2 regions of the Shewanella sp. SM87 genome follow, and region 2 is predicted to be linked to the other one. Evidence: riboswitches for the same ligand, from Rfam matches in the RefSeq annotation. Region 2 holds a riboswitch; the other holds the start of a gene.
What was found. Region 2 has a riboswitch for cobalamin ahead of L5M11_RS12930 (ABC transporter ATP-binding protein). Riboswitches for the same ligand answer to the same signal wherever they lie in the genome.
Positions count from the first base shown of each region.

Region 1: it holds a riboswitch for cobalamin, as region 2 does, so the genes downstream of both, L5M11_RS15620 (TonB-dependent receptor) here and L5M11_RS12930 (ABC transporter ATP-binding protein) in region 2, are expected to answer to the same signal.

Region 1 covers NZ_JAKKSC010000019.1:81,989-90,937, reverse strand. The annotation lists gene L5M11_RS15625 (HDOD domain-containing protein) at 1-10, opposite strand, end outside; gene L5M11_RS15620 (TonB-dependent receptor) at 290-2,251, opposite strand; cobalamin riboswitch at 2,360-2,595, opposite strand; gene L5M11_RS15615 (hypothetical protein) at 2,730-4,172, opposite strand; gene rihA (pyrimidine-specific ribonucleoside hydrolase RihA) at 4,407-5,363, shown strand; gene rbsK (ribokinase) at 5,383-6,294, shown strand; gene azu (azurin) at 6,589-7,065, shown strand; gene L5M11_RS15595 (DUF3103 domain-containing protein) at 7,153-8,337, opposite strand; gene L5M11_RS15590 (DUF3622 domain-containing protein) at 8,718-8,949, opposite strand, start outside.
Region 2 covers NZ_JAKKSC010000014.1:115,773-124,721, forward strand. The annotation lists gene metH (methionine synthase) at 1-1,358, opposite strand, end outside; gene L5M11_RS12925 (histidine phosphatase family protein) at 1,628-2,353, shown strand; cobalamin riboswitch at 2,575-2,782, shown strand; gene L5M11_RS12930 (ABC transporter ATP-binding protein) at 2,882-3,772, shown strand; gene L5M11_RS12935 (FecCD family ABC transporter permease) at 3,756-4,886, shown strand; gene cobT (nicotinate-nucleotide--dimethylbenzimidazole phosphoribosyltransferase) at 5,095-6,177, shown strand; gene L5M11_RS12945 (adenosylcobinamide-GDP ribazoletransferase) at 6,283-7,071, shown strand; gene cobU (bifunctional adenosylcobinamide kinase/adenosylcobinamide-phosphate guanylyltransferase) at 7,068-7,709, shown strand; gene L5M11_RS12955 (cobyric acid synthase) at 7,815-8,949, shown strand, end outside.

The DNA of each region.
Region 1 (8,949 bases), on a different contig from region 2:
GATCAGTCATAAGACACTTTACACCTGTTTATTAACAATAAGATGATTCGGTTACAGCTCACATCATACCTAAAATACTAAGAATTTCAGCCATAAACAGCAGAGTAAAATATAAATTACTCCTATTTAGTGATGACTGCCCGCTAACACTATAGATAACGACAATTAAACCACTCTACTAAAACGATATTCAAGACTATACCTATTTTAAGATTTATTCTTTGAACTCAGCGTAAAAACTAAAAAGCCAGACTGAGTCTGGCTTTGTTATTAGATAGCTCATTAATATTTAGAAGCGGTAGCCCACAGTGAAACGAATATCACGGCCTCGACCTGAGTAATAACCATTATATGTTCCACCACCATAATAGCCTGCGCTAACATAATCTTTATCGAATACATTATCGATACGCAGACTGGCAAGCCAAGCATCACGATTATAATTCAAGGCTAAATTACCAAGCACGTAACTTGCTAGCTTATCACCTTGATTAGCGTTATCGCCTTCGATAAAACGATCCCCCGTGTAGATAGCTTCGGCAAATACTTGGAAATGCTCAGCAAAATCCATGCTGACATAACCGCGTCCCGTGTGTTTTGCCACCCAAGACAGCTCTTTGCCATCGTTAGCACCATCGGTAAATTCGGCGTCGGTATAGTTATATTCCAGCCCTAGCTGCAGCGCTTTAGTGATCTGCCAATCCCAATCGGCACCCGCGCCATAACGACGAGAAGCGTCAGCATTGACGTTTGCACCGTTGAAATTTCCACCAATGGGTTTAACTGCACTCGAGTCATAAACAATTTCATCCTCTAAATCGAGACGATATAGGCTGACTCGCAGAGTTTGACTAGCGACAGCCCAATCCCAACCCGCCTCATAGGAACGGCCTGTTTGCGGCTTTAAGCCAAATACGCCCGGCGATGTATAAGCTTGCTCATCCACTTTGGCAAAACGGAAGTTATCATCGGCGCGCACATAGAGTCTGTGCTCCGCAGTTGGGCGGTAATTTAAACCCAGTTCGAATGCGTGGGCATTTTCGTCTAAATCCATGCCATTAGGATAGACATTGCCATCGACTAACTCATCGGTCACTCGTGCATAACGACCACCCACAACGTAACTTAAAGTATGGCTTAAAGGCACTGTAGCTTGTAGATAGGCGCTTTGCATTTGCTGCACATTACTGCGCGCCATAGTGTCAAAATCAGCCTTGCCACGGCTGATGTCTAAACCTGTGACTAGGTTTAGCTCGCCTTGACGCGTGCTGTAATTCGCTAACGCTTTAGGGCTAAACATTAACAGTGAGCGTGTGTTATGGCTGTTCGCCCCCCAATTAAGAGAAGACACTAAGGTATCGCTGTAATCTAAATCCGCCGCCAGCGCCCAGTTTTGATTAAGCTGATGCTTGTAACCCGTTCGCGCCGCAGTGGTCATCTCGTGGGCATACTCTACCTTATTTGATGAAGCACGGGGATCGTCTTTAAATTGCTTTTCAGTAAGCGAGCCCGGATTTTCACGATCGTTATCGTAGTAGCTGGTTTCAACAAAGAACGAGTCTGTGGCTGTTTTATATTGAATGCGGCCAAGAATAGAGCCGGTTTCGTTGGCATTATGCTGGCGATAGTTGTCACCTTGGTTGTAACTACCGGTGAAAAAGTAACGCCAATCTTTGTTGATCGCGCCAGACACATCACCACGACCTTCATAGGTATCAAAGCTACCGCCAGATAACTGCACGCTGCCGCCAGTATTTTCAGGGGACTTAGTGACAATATTAATCACCCCGCCCACGGCTTGATCGCCATAAAGTACACCTGCACTACCCGATAAAATTTCAATACGATCCACTTGATTAAGCGGAATGGCATTAAGGCTAGGTGCGGCGATATCGATATTATTGAGACGACGACCATCAAGTAAAATCAGCGTGTTATTAACGGCAGTGCTGGCGCTAAAACCACGCATAGCAAAGCTAGTTCCAATATTGTTATCCGAAATTTGAATACCGCTTTGACCGCGTAAGACGTCGGTCAAATTAGTCGCGCCACTCATTTCAATAGCCGCGGCATCAATCACATTCACATTGGCGGCAATATTTAACGGGGTCTTATCAGAGCGGCCGATCACGACAAGATGCTCGTCGACTTTAGCTGTGCTGGTATCGTCAGCCGCCATAACGGGCGCGATAATTGAAAAACTGCAAAGGCTGCCGATCAGCAGCGCGATTTTTGTTGGATTTGTTCCCATTTTACCTTTAACTCCTGCAAGGAAAACGGGGCATTGACGCCACGATACCGTTAATTCAGTCGTAAATACTGACGGTGATTATCGCATTTTGAGATCTGCCCACCGAAATCTCAAAAACACCTTTAGGGCCGGTCTCCGGACTTAGGCTATGTTAATCCATTAAAAGTTAGATTAACGCGAGACTGACCTTTCACATTCTGACTTTCGGGTTCAGTCTTGAACACACCAATCAAACGCGGTCTTCTCTCACCTTTTACCGTTGCGGGGGCAGTGCCAGAATTTCACTGGCTTCCCGATTATCTCACGACACTATCATCGTAAGCACCACAGAAGGTTGACTCAAAATTAGGTTCAAAGGGCGTACAATCTGTTAACGCCCAACAAGGCTCAGAGCATATCAGACCTGAGCGCGCGCATTATAGACGTCTATACGGATGAAAGTCCATTAATCTCAAGTTAGCGAGAAAACTCACATGAGCTAGAAAACACCATCCCAGTTTTTTGCCGCAGGTTTTGGTCTGTCTTTGCTCAAAATCGCCTGACGCTGCTCAGGGGTTTCGCATTGGGCAACGGGAGTAAAATCCAGCGGTTTAATCACTAACGAGTCAGCAGGTTGCACTGGCGACTTGTCGAACATTGGCAAATTCATCGACCAAGAGACCAGCTCCCCCTTTTCGCTGATGCCAACATAACCGTCATTTGCGCCATCTAACCAAGTAAGGCGCGGAATACGTGCAATCAACTTCTCCACATTTTCACGGTTGGCGCGATAACCAACAGGCACCACTTTGCCATCGGGACGCGTAAACACAAAGGAGGCAGGCCCTTGGGTAATGATGCTGCCTTCCTGCCAATATTTATCAAGAATCTCTTGGGCATAGTGAAACCCAAACATATGAGCGTAATCAGTATCGTCGGCCACTATTTGCGGCACGGCCTTATCCCGCAGTAATAAAAAGCCTGAGCCAATGCTGATAATCTCTTTTACCCCTGTGATATTGGTTTTTTTAATCCAATCGACACCACAGTTAATCCCATCGCCCCAAAAATGCGCATCCCCCGTAGGACTTAAAATCGCAAAGGCACAATTGTTTGCCGTCATACTCGCCACATCCTTTAAGGCGCTGCGGATCGAGTAAGCATCACTGCGCCAACCCCAACTCACCACAGTGCCGTCCTTTTTCAAGGCGGCATAGGTGTGTTGAAAATATTCGATCTTCGCCACATCCGTAAGCTGCGGGAGTAACTTTTTCATATTGGTCGACTCTTCAACCTGCCCCCAAATCACAGCACTGCCCTCTTTTTTGAGGGCGACAAAACTGCGTCCTCTGGCGAAGATATCGACAACATCAACTAATTGATCCTGCACATGTAAGCTATTGCCGCCGTAGGGGCCATAACCCCAAGTGTGTACCTTGCCATTAGCATCAAGGGCCGCAATGGCCTCTTGATTAGCGAACAACTTGGTAATATTGGTCATGCGGTTTTGCAGGGCTTTGTCGAGGCTCAATTTCCCTACATTACCCCAGTAAACCACAGTGCCATCTTGACGTAGCGCGGCAAACCCGTCCTTAACTGGGACGATTTGCTTAACTTGCTTAAGCTGCCCCGTCACCTCGCGGCTATCACCACCAGCATAACTGTCGCCCCAAGTAATCACCTCACCAGATTGTGTTAACGCCGCAAAGGCCGAACTGTTGGTGACTACAGTCTCGACTGTGGGTAAATCACAGGGAATATGGCGATACTGTGGACTCGGATTTTCCTTAAGTTGGAGCAGTTTGCCGTTATCAAACTGTAGCAATGACTCGTTATTACTTTCCACAACGGCCATAGGTTGAGGATCGCTACAGCCAGAGATCTGCATGGCAACCATGCCCGCGAGTAAAGCCTTAGGCCAAGTGATTCGATGAGTGAGCATTACTTATTTCCTTGTATTTGCTTGGATATGTCATTCAATGTTGTGCAGCGGACAGAGCGAGAATGGATTTACCTAACATCGCCTAGTGTCAAAAATGGGCAGAATTCTAGCAGCTTGTTGATAAAAAGACGAAAATGCTCACAGTTTACTCTGCAAGTCCCCTCCACAGGCTAGCGCCTAACTGATGGCATGCTATTCTAAGCACCCATCAGCGCTGTTTAAAGGAGTAACAGTATGACTCGCCCTATTATTCTGGATTGCGATCCCGGCCATGACGACGCTATTGCGCTCATTTTAGCTCTCGCCCATCCAGAGCTGGTTCCACTGGCCGTCACCACCAGCGCCGGTAACCAAACGCCGGATAAAACGCTCAATAATGCCCTGCGGATCTTAACCTTATTAAATCGCAGTGATATTCCTGTCGCTGGCGGCGCCGTCAAGCCATTAGCTCGCGAATTAATCATTGCCGACAATGTTCATGGTGAAACCGGACTCGACGGCCCTGCATTGCCAGAGCCCAGCTTTGCGCCACAAACACTCAATGCCGTAGAACTGATGGCCAAGAAAATTCGCCAAAGCGATAAGCCAGTAACCTTAATTCCCACAGGGCCACTGACTAACATCGCCCTTTTACTGGCGAGTCATAGAGAGTTACACGATAAAATTGAGCGCATTGTGCTGATGGGCGGCGCAGCCGGTGTCGGCAATTGGACACCTGCCGCCGAGTTTAATATTTTTGTCGACCCAGAAGCCGCCGATATTGTCTTTAAATCCGGTATTCCCATCACTATGTGTGGGCTCGATGTGACTCATCAGGCGCAAATCATGGATGAAGACATAGAACGCATTCGCGCGATTCAAAATCCAATTGCTCAGTGCGTCGCCGAATTATTGGATTTCTTTATGATTTACCACAGAGATCCTAAATGGGGCTTTATTGGTGCGCCATTGCACGACCCCTGCACTATCGCTTGGTTGCTTAAACCTGAGCTATTTGAGGCGCAAGATTGCTGGGTAAGTATTGAAACCCAAAGTGAGTTGACCTTAGGCATGACAGTGGTCGATCGCTATCAGCTAACAGGTAAAGCCGCCAATGCGACTGTGCTGTTTGGGATCGATAGGCAAGGCTTTGTCGATTTACTGGTAGACAGTTTACGCGTCTATGATGCAACTTATCTCAATCGCAGATAAAAATGACAGTGAGTCTTCTATGAGCCAGATACTCGTTATCGGCAGTGCAAATGCCGACCATGTGATGAAATTTGAGTACCTGCCCGCTGCAGGGCAAACCTTAATGAGCCGAGATTACCGCCTCGAACAGGGCGGCAAAGGGGCCAATCAAGCCGTCGCCTGCGCACGCTTAGCCAAATCAGGTTCACGCACTGATTTTATCTGCCATCTCGGCCAAGACAGTATCGGCGATAATATGCGTCAAAGCTGGATGAATGATGGCATCAGTGCGGAAGGGATCCGCCAAATAGCCGGACTGAGCACAGGCACTGCCATGATTTTTATCGGTGATAACGGTGAGAATACGATTGGCGTTGCCGCAGGTGCCAACGCCAGCCTTTCACCCGATGACTTAGAAGCTCATTACGCCCTGTTTGCTAATGCGGAGTACTTGTTAACACAATTGGAAACGCCCGCTGCCACAGTGGCAAAGGCGCTGCAAATAGCCAAGAATCTTGGCGTGACGACTGTACTAAATCCTGCTCCAGCGACGGCACTTGGCCAAGATGTACTCAAGTGGGTAGATATTATTACCCCCAATGAAACCGAAGCAGAAGCCTTAACGGGAGTTGAGATCAACCATCTTGATGATGCACAAATGGCAGCGCAACTTCTCCACCAGCAGGGAGTAAAGATTGTGGTCATAACCTTAGGTAACCGTGGCGCATATATCAGCAGCCCAGGTTTTAATGGGCTAATACCTGCGTTTGAAGTGCAGGCCATAGACACAGTCGCCGCAGGGGATACCTTCAATGGCGCCTTAGTTGTGGGCTTAAGCGAGGGCATGTCGATTGCTGCAGCCGTGGGATTTGCCAATGCAGCCAGTGCCATTACTGTCACTCGCCCAGGTGCACAACGTGCGATTCCCTATCGACAGGAGCTTTCGTACTAAAAACGTAAGACGTTCTGAAGTAGACGCCCTGCGTTAGAACCTACAAATTATCATTTATAAATCAAACATATAAATAATAACTTCTGAGTACTTAGTTCACTCCAACTAAGTACTCACCTATGTTTACCGCTAACAATTTTGCCGCCAATAACAATGTAAGCTTTCAACCGAAAGTTGCATATACATAATTTACACGCTGATTTCATTCCCATTTAATGAAGATTGCTTATGCTGGCAGGTGCATGTCCGAGTCAAAACGGCTCGGCTACCCTTGTTCAAATAAGGAAGTACCAGATGAAAGCAAAAAGCACAGCTTTACGTAACGTGACCAGCACTAGCCTAATCGGCCTAGGATTATTATTCGCTAGCCAAGCGAGTGCCAACGAATGTGAACTGAAAATTGCCGCCACTGATGCAATGCAATTTGACACTAAAGAGCTGTCTGTACCTGCAAGCTGTAAAGAAGTGACCTTAACCTTAACCCACTCAGGCACCTTGCCAAAAGCAGCCATGGGCCATAACTGGGTATTAACTAAGGCAGCCGATATGTCAGCAGTAGCAACTGAAGGCATGAGCGCCGGTCCTGATGCAGCCTATGTCAAAGCCGGTGATACGCGCGTTATCGCACACACAGATTTAGTGGGCGGTGGCGAATCAACGTCGATCACCTTTAGCACTGCCGGTATGAGCGCCACCGAAGCCTACCAATTCTTCTGCAGCTTCCCAGGTCACTGGGCGATTATGCAAGGCAGTTTCAAGTTAAAAGCTTAAAGGAATGGCTTAGCCTCACCTTAAGTTAGTCAATAAAAAAGCGGATCTTAGGATCCGCTTTTACATTTCAGCCATTGCACTAATCCATCATGGTCTTGGTTGGATGACTAATGGCGCAAAGCTCGTCATCGCATTACCGTTAGCGCCGTTCAAGTTAGGATATTCAACCCCTTCCTGTAAGGTGTAATACACGTCGACAAAGTCATCGTCATTGGTGAACCAAGCATCCGGCATCACACTTAAAATACCATTGGTGATTTGCGGGATCAGCGCATAACCCTGAGCTTCAGGATCGGGGATCGACTTTAAGATCTGCTCCGCCGCTTCCAACAACTTAGTGGCCAACACTTTATAGTTAGTGCCATCGTCATGCTCCATTAGGATCATGTCCGCAGCCGCCCAACGATAACGCTCCCAATGTATGATGATTTGATTCGGATAATAGGTCGTATCCGCATAATCTAAATAGGGCATTTCGACGATATCGAGCACAGGCTCTTCACGGCTTGGATCAACCCCAGTCACTATGCCGTAAATTTCGGCACGACCAGAAATCCACGGCTCATGGTCATCCTTCAAGGATATCTGTTTGATCACTGTGGTTGAAATAGGCTTGTCTGCCACCACCTGTGTTTGCGCACGGCTCAGTAGTGCGCCCTCTTTTTTCGCTGACTGCGCCTCGGCAAATGTCGCCCGCATCACCTCTAAGCCAGCCACAAAGGCTTTTTTACTATCGATACCAACCACAAACACCGGCTGCTGCGGCAGGTTATACACGTCTAATTGATGCACTTGCCCATAAATATCAAAGGCTTCAATATAATCCCACTGACGCTCGTCACCATCGGGCTCATAGGCAAATAGAGGAGACTCACCTTGCTGCCATGGGGTTAACATGGTTTCATCCGCCAGACGCACTTGCACCAGAGAATCTGCTTTGGCACTTAAGCCCTTCACTCGGCGAATTGATGCATCGGCTTTGGTGATCACATGATCATTGAGCCTATGTTGGGACAGAATCTCATCGGCATTCACTGCTAACTGATACTGGTTTATTTCAGTCTGTAAGATAGGCGCAAGCTGCGCATATTGATGGCTTAAATCTAACGCCAATGCCCGCTTAGTATTGGTTAACTGCGCTTGTGCATCCAAAGTCGAATCCTTTAGCGACGCTTGTAGTAAGCGTAACGCCTCTCCATCTAAGGCTTGGCCATAACTCAGGGTTGCCGAAGCCGACAAACACAGCAATAAACTGGATTGAAGTAGTTTCATAGGAGTTCCCTTACCTTGATAAAGTTAAACGTGCGTTCGAATTCCTTACATATGAGCACAGAGCAGCATCTAAGTAAATCAAATGATAATAGTTATCGTTAATTATTAATGGTATAGAGTACGTAATCCCGGCTAAATACGATAAAAACAAGCTAATGACAGCATCAACAGATCAGTCCAGCCGAACAGTGTGTATGAAGATAAACGAGGAAATAGAATGAAATGAATTGATATGCACAGTTTCGCGAGCGACAAAAACACAAAAGGCAGATCTTAAGATCTGCCTTTTGCTGTTCATCGCCAGAGTGACGTTTCAGAACGCTTTGAACGCTCCCTTACGATCACACTGGCTTGATAAGACAAGGTTAAACGAATGAGTGTTACTCTTCGTCGAAATCATCTTCATCAAGATCTTCGGCATCAGTAGCCGCTTCAGCCGCTAATGCTGCGGCTAATTTTGCTTTAGCTTGTTTCTCTGAACGACGTTTATTGCGCTCAGTTAACGTACCTAAAAACACTTGTAATTCAGTTAAGCCCCAAGCTTGCGCTTCGGCTTCGGTCGCAAAGCCATCATGGCTCTTAGACACAACCGTTTTAGTTGATGTCATGCGA
Region 2 (8,949 bases):
TCGATCACTTCCCATTTGGATGAGTCGATCATAATAGGTACGCGGCTGATGTCGGGCTCAGAGGCTATCAAGTTTAAAAACTTGTGCATGATCTCGGCGCCATCTAGCATGCCTTCGTCCATGTTGATGTCGATGATCTGTGCGCCGCTTTCGACCTGCTCGCGAGCCACATCAAGCGCTTGCTCAAACTTGCCTTCTTTGATCAGCTTTAAAAACTTAGCCGAGCCTGTGACGTTGGTGCGCTCACCCACGTTAACGAACAGGGATTGGGCATCGATAGTCAGTGGTTCCAAACCGGCTAAGCGGCAAGCTACCGGAATGTCTGGCAAAATACGTGGATCGTGACGGCTCACCGCTTCGCGGATCACGCGGATATGTTCAGGCGTACTACCACAACAACCCCCGATAATATTAAGCATGCCTTCGCGCGCCCAATCTTCGATCACGTTCGCCATGTCCTCTGGGGTTTCATCGTAACCGCCAAACTCGTTCGGCAGGCCTGCATTCGGATGCGCCGACACATAACACTCACTGATGCGGGATAATTCTTCCACATAGGGGCGTAATTCTTTTGGCCCAAGTGCACAGTTAAGACCGATAGATAAGGGCTTGATATGGCGAAGGGAATTGTAAAAGGCTTCGGTCGTTTGGCCAGTCAGTGTGCGGCCAGAGGCATCGGTAATGGTGCCCGAAATCATGATCGGCAATCTGTCTTTAGAATGCTTACCGAATAAGTCATCGAATACGGATTCAATCGCAAACAGCGCGGCTTTGGCGTTTAAGGTATCGAATATGGTCTCGACCATAATGATATCCGCGCCGCCTTCAATCAGCGCCTTAGTGGATTCTTTGTAAGCAGTCACTAACTCATCGAAGCTGACGTTGCGATAGCCAGGGTCGTTCACATCAGGGCTAATCGAACACGTACGGTTAGTGGGGCCTAACACACCGGCGACGTAGCGTGGAATGCCTGTGGCAGCAAAGGCTTCATCACAGGCTTCACGGGCGAGGCGCGCGCCGACTAAGTTAATTTCGGCGGACAGCGACTGCATGTCGTAGTCTGCCATGGCGATGGTGGTGGCGTTAAAGGTGTTGGTTTCAATGATGTCGGCACCGGCGTTTAAGTAGTCGGTGTGAATTTGTTTGATGATGTGAGGCTGTGACAACACCAAGAGGTCGTTGTTACCTTTGACATCCGTATGCCAATCTTTAAAGCGTTCGCCGCGATAGTCCTCTTCTTCCAGCTTGTAGCCTTGGATCATAGTGCCCATGGCACCGTCTAAGATCAGAATGCGCTCTGCAAGCTGTTTGCGAATGTCTGCTAATATTTGGCTGGCTTTGGTAGAGGGTATCGTCATAAATAGTTACCTTAAATACAGCTAAGTTAAGTCCAAAAATCGGCCATTGTTATGCTAAGTGCATTTTATTGTCGTCAGCCGACATTTTTTGAATACTTGTTCTTAAAAATTTGTTTTGGACATTTAAACGTATAGACGTCCATAATACGCGACTTATGATTGTCAGGGCAAGATGAAAGTCAAAGGCATTAGGAGCGAGAATCGAGAATCAAGAATTTAGGCCCTCGGCTTGAGTTCCTAGCATCTAGTCCCTAACTAAAAAGGCATATATGAAACAAGTTCGATTGTTATTGTTGCGCCACGGTGAGTGTGAAGGCGGCGCGATCTTGCGGGGTCGTGTGGATGTGCCTTTGAGTAAAAAGGGTTGGCAACAAATGTCGGCAGCAGTTGAGTCACAGGCCAGCGTGTGTAGCGCGATTTATAGCTCGATTTCACGCCGCTGCGCCGATTTTGCCCACGCTTTTGCCGCCGAGTTGCATTCGACAGCGGCACTGATATCTGAGTCAAGGCCATTGCAGGCGCAGTGTTTGTCGGGTTTACAGGAAATTGATTTTGGTGATTGGGACGGTTGTCGGCTCGATGAACTGTATCAACAAAAGGGCGAACGCTTAGCTGCGTATTGGCAAAACCCTTGGCAAACTCCGCTGCCTAATGGTGAAACTATGGCAAGTTTTGAGTCGCGGGTGAATGGGACGATTGACCAGATACTCGCCGCCGAGTTTGAACGATTGACCCTTGACTCACATAAAATGGGTAATGAAAACAGTGCCGTTAATGAAACCGCTGACAATATGCCAGCCACTCAAGTGTGGGTCGTGACCCACGGCGGGGTGATCCGTCACTTAATGGCGCGTGCCTTAGGGGTTGAACGGGCGGTGGGGTTTTATAGTCAACTCGATTTACCCGTGGCGGCCGTGGTGAGCATTAATGTGCTGCAAGATGAACAGGGTGCCTGCTATTGGCGTTTAGATTGGCCGAGTGGGCGCAGGTGTTGAGGCCTTATTTCACGACCTAGGCGATATGGTGTAGGCGTGATTGTTTGGCGAGAATAAGCTGACATGAAAATATTCTGATTTAAACAGCATTGCCTAATGGGATAGATGTAGGATAATGCTTTTCCCTGACGTTTGAACGAGATAGCGTATTACATGCGCAATGAGTGATAACGTCGCAGAAATAGGTGTTGGGAATAGACTCTCTTTGTTCGAATCGCTCCGTTGTTTTTATTCACAGTGGCGTTGTTAACAAAGAGCATATCAACCCAAACATAATAGGGAATCGGGGAGCTGCTCGTCAGTCAGCCCGAACTGTGCCCGCAACTGTGAGTAGTTTAAAGAAGCACCTAGATTCTAGATTCTAGATTCTAGAGCCTAGCTCCTTCTTTTCTACAAGTCAGGAGACCTGCCTATTTCTGTTATCGCTGCGTGCAGCCTTAGTTCTCGAGCGGGTGACTCGAGGGAGCAGATGACAATGTGCACAACCTTTTTTTATACAGGTTTGGACTCGATAGGAGCGCCGCTTAGGTGAAACTTTCCGCAATCCAAACTAACAGCCCCGTGAATGACAGTGACACTAACCCATCATCGAGCCCGTCAGTCGCGCTCAATGTGAGCCAGTTGAGCTGGTGTATCGATGGCAAAACCATACTTTCCGATATTAACTTTACGCTGCCAACGGGGCAGATGCTGGGGCTGATTGGGCCTAACGGTGCGGGCAAGTCTAGCTTGCTGCGCTGTTTGTATCGGTTTGTTCGCCCGACTCAGGGCAAAATTACCCTTTTTGATCAAGATATTGAGCGCTTGTCGCCCAAGGCGTTTGCCTGTCGCGTCGCCGTAGTGCAGCAGGATACACCGCACTATTTTGACCTCACCACAGAGCAATTGGTCAGCATGGGCTTAACGCCCCACAAGGGCATGTTCGATACCAATTCGAGCTGTGATATTGAACGTATTGCTAAGGCTTTAGAGAAAGTCGGCTTGAGCCATAAGATGCACCAACAATATGAACACTTATCTGGCGGTGAAAAGCAACGCGCCTTGATTGCCCGCGCCATAGTGCAGCAGCCGCAGCTTTTAATCCTCGATGAGCCAACGAACCACCTCGATGTGCGCTATCAAATTCAAATCCTCGAATTGGTGCGTAGTCTTGGCATTAGCGTGATTGCCTCTATTCATGATCTTAATTTAGCCAGTGCCCTGTGCGACAGTTTGTTGTTGATCCATAACGGGGAAGTCAGCGCTATGGGGACGCCAACCGAAGTATTAACCGAGGCGCGAATTGGCGATGTGTTTGGCGTGTGTGCTCAGGTATCGCCCCATCCACAACATAAAAAGCCCTTAATCAGCTATTTTTATGGTTATCACCATGTAGATCATGGCCTGAGCGAGGCGAGGGCGGATGACTCAGGGGAGTAAACAATATTTCATCTCATATTTGGGGCGTATCGTGACACCGTTGACGAGACAACAACTGATGCTGCTCGTATTAGGTATCATCACTTTGATAACGCCTATTGCCGCAACGAGTTTTGGTGCGGCGAACATCAGTTTTACGGATGTTATTCAAGTATTTATCAATAAGGCGACGAACCTCACCCAAGCCAATGGTATGACTGAGCGCATCGTGATGGAGCTCAGGCTACCGCGCATTTTACTCGCCTTTGTGGCGGGTGCGGGTTTGTCTCTGGCGGGCAGTGTGTTGCAAACCGTGACTCGCAATCCGCTCGCCGATCCCTATTTGTTTGGCATTAGCTCAGGCGCGTCCTTTGGCGCTGTGGTGATGTTGACCTTATTCACTGGCTCTGGATTTTTTGATAATGCGGGCATGGCGGCATATTCTGGGCTTTTTAGCGGTTCGGGTGCCTTGTCTGGATTACTTTGGTTTAGCTTACCCTTGGGCGCTTTTATTGGCGCGAGTTTATCGGTGTTGATAGTGCTTGCCTTGTCTGGGCTCGGGCTTAATAGTCAAGTGGAGCGCATGTTGCTCTCTGGTGTGGCGACCTCCTTTATGTTCGGCGCATTAACGAGTCTGCTGCTGTATTTCGCCAGTCCGCAGGCGACAGCCTCTGTGCTGTTTTGGAGTTTAGGCAGTTTCGCTAAGGCCAGTTGGTCCTTGTTAGTACTGCCGACACTGGTGATTGGTGCGAGTTTATTCATTATTTTAGGCATGAAACGGCAGATCATGGCGTTGCAGGCGGGGGATGAAACGGCGCATACCTTAGGGGTGAATGTGCCTAAGCTGCGGCTCAATATGTTGCTGCTCTGCTCCTTGATTACCGCTATTTTGGTGGCTACCTGCGGCGGTATCGGTTTTGTCGGGTTAATGATCCCCCACACAGTACGCATGCTGTTTCCCGGTCGTCAGCCGATTTTATTAACGGCGCTGGTGGGCGGATTATTTATGGTGTGGATTGATGTATTAGCGCGCTGTTTATTGGGTAATCAAGAGTTGCCCGTGGGCATTATCACGGCCGCCATAGGTAGCATGTTCTTTTTGCTGATTTTGCGTAAGCGTAGAGTCATGTCGTAAATACAAGGTCATGCCGTAGGCACCTAGTCAGGACGTAAACCCAGAGTTAAGTCGTCATCCTAGAGTCATGTCGTAAGTGCAGACTGACGGGATAATCAGTATTTCTGTTGATATCCCACCCGCGATTGGAAATGCACAATTGGACATGTTCGTCATAGAAGCGGGATGCGTTGTGGTTATTTAATGTAGATTACAAAGTGGAGTGTGGATGTCTCAGTCAGCCGTGTCTTTTCAAATAAGCCCTGTGAGTAAAGCGCAGGATCTGGTGATTCTGCAGAAAATTGATCTTAAGACTAAGCCGCCCGGCGCCTTAGGTCAGCTCGAATCCTTAGCCTTGCAGATTGCCCGCGTGCAAGCGACTGATTTGCAACAAACGGAGCAGCCACAAGCGGATGTGCTCAAAATAGTCCATCCAACCATGTTAGTGTTTGCGGGGGATCATGGCATTGCCGCAGAAGGCGTGTCGATTGCCCCTAGCGAAGTGACTCACCAAATGGTGCAAAACTTTGCCCATGGCGGCGCGGCGATTAACGTTTTTTGTCGGCAGGTGGGCTTTAAGCTCGAAGTGATCGATTGCGGTATGTTAACGCCAGTTGAAGGAGTTGAAGGTATTATCGATCAACGTCTTGGTGCTGGAACGGGTGCAATCCATTTAGAGCCAGCAATGGCGCTTGAAACCGTCGATAAAGGCTTTGCTATGGCGCGCGATTTGATTGAGCGTCACCATCAAGCGGGTTGTAACTTAGTCGCCTTTGGTGAAATGGGCATAGGCAATACCTCCTCTGCTGCGGCCATTATGGCGGCGATTATGCAGCTGGATGTGATTGATTGTGTCGGCCGTGGTACGGGCATTAATAGTGAAACCTTAGAACGTAAATTGATGCTGATTGAGCTCGCGTTATTGCTGCATCAAAGCGCCTTAACTGGGCCTAAGTCAGTGTTAGCTTGCCTAGGAGGCTTTGAAATTGTGCAGATGACGGGGGCTATGTTAGCTGCCGCTGAACGTAAAATGCTGGTGGTCGTGGACGGTTTTATCGCGACAGCGGCGGCATTAGTCGCGGTGCAAATCGCCCCCAATGTGCGTGATTATTTGATTTTTGCCCATCAATCCGATGAGCAAGGTCATCTGCGAATGTTAGAATTTTTGCAGGCTAAACCTTTATTATCCCTAGGGCTGAGATTAGGCGAAGGTACGGGGGCGGCCTTGGCATTGCCGCTTATTCAAGCCTCAGTAAATTTTTACAATCAAATGGCGAGTTTTAGTGATGCGGGGATTGAGGCTGTTGTATGATGTGCTCTGCTAAGTCGCTTATTTTACTTATTTAAAATAATAGCCTTTAGCCAACCGTTTTAATTTTAAACCTTGCAGCAAGTGTGAATTCACTAAGGATGCTTTATGTCAGAACGCGAAAGCTGGCACAAAGAGATAGATTTATTTTTAGTTGCCATGGGCTATTTTACCCGCATTCCTATGCCTAAGTGGGTCGAAGTCGATAGCGATAAGTTGAATAAGGCCAGCCGTTATTTCGGTCTCGTCGGTCTTCTGGTCGGCTTGTTAAGCGCCATAGTGTTTTGGCTGACGCAGAACTGGCTCCCCGCCGGCGTTTCTGTTCTTTTAGCTATGTTGGTTGGCGTCTTGCTCACGGGCGGATTCCATGAGGATGGCCTCGCCGATACCTTCGACGGTTTTGGCGGGGGTTGGACGGCTGAAGACAAGCTGCGGATCATGAAAGACTCGCGCCTTGGCAGTTATGGCGCACTGGCGCTGATGTTGGCCCTGCTGCTGAAATGGCAGTTGCTAGTCGAGTTGGCCCTGTACGATCCTGTCGTTGCGGGTTCAGCACTTATCGTCGCGCACACAGTGAGCCGTGTGGTATCAGCCAGTATCATTTTTAGCGAAAAGTATGTCCGCGATGACGAGACCAGTAAGTCTAAGCCGCTATCGCAACATCAAGGCATTAATGAGCTGCTTATCCTGATCGCCAGCGGCGTATTAGTGCTGTTATTCCTCAAGGGGTTAGCGGCATTGTCATTGCTATTGGTGATGATAGGACTGCGCCGTTTGATCATAGTGATCTTTAGACGCCAGATTGGCGGTTACACGGGTGATACCTTAGGCGCGGCGCAGCAAATATCTGAAATCGTGTGTTATTTTGTATTGCTCGTTGTGGGTAACATACTGTGATCCACCTCGTCCTAGGCGGCGCCCGTAGCGGTAAGAGTAGCTACGGCGAAGCCTTAGTGCGTCAGTACACTGCGCTTGGCTTCGATGCTTGCTATGTGGCGACTGCGCAGGCGCTAGATGATGAAATGGCGACACGTATCGCCAAGCATCAAGCGGGACGATCGGACGATGGTATCGAATGGCAATTGTTTGAAGAGTCGCTCGCCCTCACTGCACTGTTAAAACAGTTAGCAAAACCTGGGCGAGTGATTTTAGTAGACTGTTTAACTCTTTGGTTAACGAATCAATTACTTGCATCGAACGTTAACATCGATGATGAACCCGCGCCGACTGAGTGGAATGCGACTGACTTTGCCACTTCCACCTTTGCCGTTTCAACCTCTGCCACTTCAACCTCTGACGATAAAGCTCATGCGAGTTGGCAGGCCGAGAAAACCGCTTTTGTGGATTCCCTCGTCGAGCTTGAGGGAGTGGTGATTTTGATCAGTAACGAAGTCGGTTCTGGCATAGTGCCCTTAGGTGAGTTGAGCCGACAATTTGTCGATGAAGCGGGCTGGTTAAACCAAGCCGTAGCCACATTGGCTGACAATGTCACCTTAGTGGTTGCGGGTTTACCCTTAGCATTGAAACCACTTTAGACTTTGGGCTCAGTCCACGTTTTAAGCTTAAGTTGCATACTTAAGTTATTTTTAGACTGAGCTGTTATGTTAATGACTGCAAACTAGAATAAGCCTTTTAAACCTATGTCCTCTCCAAACACAGACAACACAGCCTGTGCTAATGCACTCGATACCGCTGACACACCTGTAGTTAATACGCTTGCGGTTAATTCACCTCGGCGCGCGGCAGTCTTGATGGTGCAGGGCACAACATCGGATGCGGGCAAGAGCACCTTAGTCGCAGGCATTTGTCGTTTGCTCGCTCGTCAGGGGATTAAGGTTGCGCCTTTTAAGCCGCAAAATATGGCGCTCAATAGCGCTGTCACTATTGATGGCGGCGAGATTGGCCGCGCACAGGCCTTGCAAGCCGTGGCCTGTTATCTTGAGCCCCATACCGATTTTAATCCCATACTGCTTAAACCTAGCTCGGACACGGGTGCGCAAATTATTGTTCATGGCAAAGCCCTGACGACGCTGGAAGCCTCAGCCTTTTTTGGGCCTAAATCTAAGGATTACAAGGCAATGGCGCTTGGCGCTGTGCTGGAATCCTTCGAGCGATTGACGGCCCAGTATCAAACCATAGTGGTGGAAGGCGCGGGCAGTCCGGCGGAGGTCAATCTGCGTGAAGGTGATATTGCCAACATGGGATTTGCCGAAGCCGTAGATTGTCCTGTGATTATCATTGCCGATATTGATAAAGGTGGCGTATTTGCCCATTTGGTCGGGACCTTGGCCTTGTTATCAGAATCCGAACAAGCGCGGGTAAAGGGCTTTGTGATCAACCGTTTCCGTGGTGATATTAGCCTGTTGCAATCTGGCCTCGATTGGCTTGAAGCTTATACTCAAAAGCCTGTTTTAGGCGTGTTGCCTTATCTGCATGATTTACATCTCGATGCCGAAGATGCGCTGATAAGCTCGCCGACTAAAGGCGCTAACAGCCGCTTAAAAGTACGGGTATTAGTGTACCCAAGGATCAGTAATCACACGGATTTTGATCCGCTGCGGCTGCATCCCGATATTGATTTTGATTATGTGTCGTTGCAAACTCAAGCCGCAAATCACGCGACTCATTTGCCCGCCGCCGATGTATTGATCTTGCCCGGCAGTAAGAATGTGCGCGCCGATTTGGCCTTTTTACGCCAGCAAGGCTGGGATAAAGATATTGCCACACACCTGCGTTACGGCGGAAAAGTGCTAGGCGTTTGTGGCGGCTATCAAA